Regions from separate parts of the Cupriavidus sp. H19C3 genome, predicted to be linked through region 1. Evidence: predicted binding sites of a transcription regulator. Region 1 holds the regulator's gene; the other holds the start of a gene.

Region 1 (2,870 bases):
AGCCACCCGGGCGTCACGTCCGGTGCGGCAAGGTTGGATAGCCCGCGAGTATAGCCCGCGCCCTGCGATCCCGCAAGCCGCGGCCCATACAGTCCCCATACGCCCCCATACCGGCGCGCTCCCGTCCGCCGCTCGGCGGGCTTCCGCCCGCCATGCCTCGCCACGCCTCAGTACTGGCGCAGCACGTCCTGCAGGCGCGCGGGCACGGTACCCAGCGCGGGATCGGCGGCGAGGGCCAGCATCAGCAGCACGCGCGCCTTGTACGGATTGAGGTCGAGCGCGGACGGAAACGCCCCCGGCAGCGCGCGCGGCGTCTCCGGAATCGCCACGTGGCCCGCGCCGGTACGCGAACTGCGTACCACGGCCACGCCGGCACGGGCGGCATCGGCCAGCGCCGCGCCCAGCACCTCGTGCACCGAGCCGTTGCCGGCGGCCGCCACCACGATGCCGCGCACGCCGGCGGCCACCAGCGCGTCCACCATGCCCCGGCCCGGCTGGGCGTAGCTGGCCACGATCTCGACCGGCGGCCAGTCGTGCGGCACCGGCAGCCGTCGACCGCCGGACAGGGGCTGCCGCAGCACGCGCACATGATCGTCCTGCACAAAGCCGAGCGGCCCGGTGAGCGGCGAGACGAACGCATCCACGGCCGAGGTATGTGCCTTGACGACATCGCGCGCCGCATGGATCTGCTGGTTCAGCACCACCAGTACGCCCTTGCCGCGCGCGGCCGCGTTGCCCGCCACACGCACGGCGTCGAGCAGGTTGAGCGGGCCGTCGGCAGACAGCGAGGTCGACGGCCGCATGGCCGCCGTCAGCACCACCGGCACCGCGCAGGGCTGCGTCAGGTGCAGGAACATCGCCGTCTCTTCGAGCGTATCGGTGCCGTGGGTAATGACGATGCCGTCCACATCGGGCTGGGCGGACCAGTGCGCGATACGTGCCGAGAGCACGCTCCACAGCGCGAACGTCAGGTCCTTGCTGTCGATCTGCGCTACCTGCTCGGCCTCGATCCGCGCCACCGCCGCGAGCGTGGGCACGCCTTGCAGCAACGCGCTCACCGGCACGGTGGCAGCCTGGTACTGGGCGCTGCTGCCCGGGTTGCCGGACGAGCCCGCGATGGTGCCGCCAGTGGCGAGCACGACGATACGAGGCAACTGCGAGAACGGAGCGGACATGGAGGCGGCATGCGGCAAAGCATGCGCAAGCGGTAGATATGGCCGCCGATTGTAGCGGCCCTGCCCCGTGCTCCGGCATTGCGGCTGGCCCCAATGGCGCGGCGCCCCGGCGAGTGCGCGTGCGCATCCGATACACCCGGGCATATCCGCCACACACGCCGCGCAATGGCAACGTCGGGGCGGCCCCGCCTAAGATTGTGCTTGCACTTCACACGATACTGTATAAAATCACAGCATACTGTTTAAACATACAGTGCTGGTCGTGCGTTGCGCCAGATAGCGCGAGTGGTAGCACGGTCCAGAAGACGAAGTAGAACGACCTAGAACAATCGCAGAATCACGGACTGACAGGCGACCCATGGCGACCCTCACACCGCGGCAGCAGCAGATTTTCGACCTCATCCGGAACACCATCCGGAGTACCGGCTTTCCGCCAACCCGCGCGGAAATCGCTGCGGAGTTCGGCTTCTCCTCACCCAACTCGGCGGAGGAGCATCTGCGGGCGCTGGCGCGCAAGGGGGTGATCGAGCTGACGCCCGGCGCTTCGCGCGGCATCCGCCTCAAGGTCACGCGCAGCGATTCCGAGCTACCGGACCAGTTCTCGCTGCCGATGGCAGGGGTGATGCAACTCACGTTACCGCTGGTCGGCCGCGTCGCTGCCGGTAGCCCGATCCTTGCCGCGGAACATATCGACCGGCAATACCACGTCGATGCCACGGTCTTCGACGATCGGCCCGACTACCTGTTACGGGTGCGCGGCCTGAGCATGCGCGACGCCGGCATCCTCGATGGCGACCTGCTCGCCGTCAAGCGCGCCAGCGAGGCGCCGAACGGCAAAATCGTGGTGGCGCGCCTTGGCGAGGATGTCACTGTCAAGCGACTGCAGCGTCGTGGCGGCAACATCGAACTGATCGCCGAGAATCCCGATTATCCGAACATCGTGGTGCAGCCCGGCCGCGAAGAGTTTTCCCTGGAAGGCATAGCAGTTGGACTGATTCGCTCGTCCGGCTTCTGACTTCCGGCATCTGACTTCCAAGGCGGCGCGGTTGCCAGGCTGGCAACGAGGGATGTGCCGTACATTGATCCGCCTTGCATTGCCCCAGCCGCTCCGTTCCTGCTGAACGACGGGCGCGGCCCCTTGCTGTCTCAAATCACGAGGTGTAGCCATGCCGCAAATCAATTCCATCGCCGCCCGCCGTCCCGTCAAGCCGGTGCCGTTCCGGCAAACCAAGGGCGTCCGCGTCTACCAGGGTGCGCAGCGCCGTACGATGGTCGGCAGCATGGCCGCAATCTGCCGCATGCTGGAACTCGACGAATTGCCCGCCAAGCTGGCCGCGTGAAGCAGACGCAAAAGGCTACGCAGCATCAAAGTGCAAGCAGGCCGTTTGTGCGACCCGTGCGTTGTAAAAAATGCAGTTGCAGGCTCACAACGCGTAGTTTGAGACCCCACTTAACTCGCACCTAAATATGATTTAATTCTGTCGGTGCGGCAAATTTGCTGCACTCGTTATCCGCGCCGATGCGCAGAACCGGAACTTGACGCTTCCCCGCCGAGTACCGGTTTTTTTTCGCCTATTTGCCGATGCCAGCACGGCGCGCATCGCTGGCATCCTTGGCAAGGCAATGCGCGCCACTGCCGTCGTGATCAATACATTCCCGTCATATTGCGATGCAGGCGATCGCGCATTTTCCGCA
Region 2 (2,870 bases), 940 kb from region 1:
TCGGTGACGGCGGGCTCGGCCGGCGGCGTGCCGGCCGGCGTGGGTTCCCCCGTGCCGGGCGTACCCGCTGCGGCGGCATCGCCGCGCGTGGCCGAAGGCGAGGGACGGGACAGGCGCCGCCAGGGCAGCCGCAGCAGGCTCATCCCGTGCTCTCTTTCGTGGGTCAGTCGTGCGCGGCCATGGCCGGCTGGAATTTCTCGAGGCAGTAACCGAGCCCGCGCACCGTGGCGATGCGGATGCCGCCCACCTCGATCTTCTTGCGCAGGCGGTGGACGTACACCTCGATGGCATTGTTGCTGACTTCCTCGCCCCATTCGCACAGGTGGTCCACCAGCTGTTCCTTGGAGACCAGCCGGCCGCTGCGGGTGAGCAGGATCTCGAGCAGGCCGATCTCGCGCGCGGAGAGATCGAGCATCTGTTCGTTGAGATAGGCGATGCGGCCGACCTGGTCGAACGCCAGCGGGCCATGGCGCATGAGCGTGGCACCGCCGCCGGCGCCGCGCCTTACCAGCGCGCGCACACGCGCTTCGAGCTCCGACAGCGCGAACGGCTTGGCCATATAGTCGTCGGCACCAAGGTCGAGGCCCTTGACGCGCTCGTCGACGCTGTCGGCTGCCGTCAGGATCAGCACGGGCAGCATGGCGCCGCGCGCGCGCAGCCGCTTGAGCACCTCGAGCCCGGTCATGCGGGGCAGGCCGAGGTCCAGGATCAGCAGGTCGAAATTCTGGGTGGAAAGCGCGGAATCCGCCTCCACGCCATTAGTGACGTGGTCGACGGCATAGCCGGACTGGCGTAGCGAGCGTGTCAGGCCGTCGGCCAGCACGTCGTCATCTTCGGCGATCAGAATCCGCATGGTTGTCTCCACCCTGTTGCCGGCTGCGCCGACCGGGCGGGGCACCGGTGGGGCTTGCCAAGCATACTGTTTTTTTATACAGTACCCGACATTCCGAGCGGGCCGCCTGGGGAAGGTGGCTACGCAGGTGGGCCGGGTCTGGCACCGGAGCGGGGGTTTGAGGAAAAAGCGTTGGAAAACCGATGGGAGACCATTGGAAGCCCATTGGAAGCCCATTGGAAGTCCATTGGAAGAACGTCCGAAAACGTTCTTGCTGCCCCGAAAATCCCGCGAAAACCGGCGCCGCGCCGCATGCGGCCTATTTATACACCATTGACTGAAGGACGACCATGGACGACAAGAAGGCCGGCGCCGGCGTGAGCGCGGAGAAGCAGAAGGCGCTTGCCGCCGCGCTTTCCCAGATCGAGAAGCAGTTCGGCAAGGGCTCGATCATGCGACTCGGGGACGGCGACGTCGAACAGGATATCCAGGTGGTGTCCACCGGCTCGCTGGGTCTGGACGTCGCGCTGGGCGTGGGCGGCCTGCCGCGTGGCCGCGTGGTCGAGATCTACGGTCCGGAATCGTCGGGCAAGACCACCCTGACGCTGCAGGTGGTGGCCGAGATGCAGAAGCTGGGCGGCACCTGCGCGTTTATCGACGCCGAGCACGCGCTGGACGTCAGCTACGCCGGCAAGCTTGGCGTGAGCGTGAACGACCTGCTGATCTCGCAGCCGGACACTGGCGAACAGGCGCTGGAGATCGCCGACGCGCTGGTGCGATCGGGCTCGATCGACCTGATCGTGATCGACTCCGTGGCGGCGCTGGTGCCCAAGGCGGAAATCGAAGGCGAAATGGGCGACTCGCTGCCGGGCCTGCAGGCCCGCCTGATGAGCCAGGCGCTGCGCAAGCTGACCGGCACCATCAAGCGCACCAACTGCCTCGTGATCTTCATCAACCAGATCCGCATGAAGATCGGCGTCATGTTCGGCTCGCCCGAAACCACGACCGGCGGTAACGCGCTGAAGTTCTACGCCTCGGTGCGCCTGGACATTCGCCGGATCGGCTCGATCAAGAAGGGCGACGACGTGATTGGTAACGAGACCAAGGTCAAGGTAGTCAAGAACAAGGTGTCGCCGCCGTTCCGCGAAGCGTTCTTCGACATCCTCTATGGCCAGGGGATTTCCCGCCAGGGCGAGATCATCGACCTCGGCGTGGATGCCAAGATCGTCGAAAAGTCGGGTGCCTGGTATAGCTACAACGGCGAAAAGATTGGCCAGGGCAAGGACAACGCGCGCGAATACCTGCGTGAGAATCCCGATATCGCCAACGAAATCGAAAACAAGGTCCGCGTGGCGCTGGGCGTGGCGCCGCTGAATGCCAGCGCGAAGGCAGCCGCGACCGCGGAAGTCGACGACTGACCTGGCCTGCGTACTGTTGAAGTACCGCTGACGTTCCGATGGCGCTTCGCCCCCCGCTTTCGCTCAAGGCGCGCGCCATCGGATATCTCTCGCGGCGTGAGCATAGCCGCGCCGAACTGGCGCGCAAGCTCGCGCCTCATGCCGAATCTCCCGAAGAAGTCGACACCCTGCTCGATGCCCTCGAGCGCGAGAACTGGCTATCCAATGCCCGATTCGTCGACAGCCTCGTCCATCGCCGCGCCAGCCGCTACGGCACCGCGCGCGTGCTGCAGGAAGCAAAGACCCACCAACTTGGCCACGAGCAGATCCGCGAACTGCAGGATCAGTTGCGTGCGACCGAGTTCGAGCGCGCGCGCGAAGTGTGGCGCAAGCGCTTTGGCGAAGCGCCGGATTCCGCCGAGGCACGCGCCAGGCAGATCCGCTTCATGATGGCGCGGGGCTTTTCCCGCGCGGTCATCGGCAAGGTGATCCGTGGTGCGGAGGAGGACCCCGCGATGGAGCAGGGCGACGGGGATAGCGGCGACTGACTGACCTCGCCCTGCCCGCCAGCCCGCATGGCCGTGTTGTATACCTGCGAGCACATCAGGTGTATTTGCCCGCTTGCCGCACATTCCGCACTG

The links. The regulator LexA, encoded in region 1, represses DNA repair genes until DNA is damaged. The targets are predictions, from matches to a motif close to ACTGTATNNNNATACAGT.
Region 2: recA (recombinase RecA) is a predicted target of LexA. The motif match lies at 919-936, and genes of this name have one in related genera.

What each region holds. Positions count from the first base shown of each region.
Region 1 is NZ_CP184985.1:515,143-518,012, reverse strand. Features, by position in the region: gene DFLDMN_RS02380 (asparaginase) at 168-1,175, opposite strand; gene lexA (transcriptional repressor LexA) at 1,534-2,190, shown strand; gene DFLDMN_RS02370 (hypothetical protein) at 2,342-2,515, shown strand; gene DFLDMN_RS02365 (hypothetical protein) at 2,821-2,870, opposite strand, start outside.
Region 2 is NZ_CP184985.1:3,807,574-3,810,443, forward strand. Features, by position in the region: gene DFLDMN_RS17620 (sensor histidine kinase N-terminal domain-containing protein) at 1-143, opposite strand, end outside; gene DFLDMN_RS17625 (response regulator) at 164-853, opposite strand; gene recA (recombinase RecA) at 1,183-2,250, shown strand; gene recX (recombination regulator RecX) at 2,289-2,777, shown strand.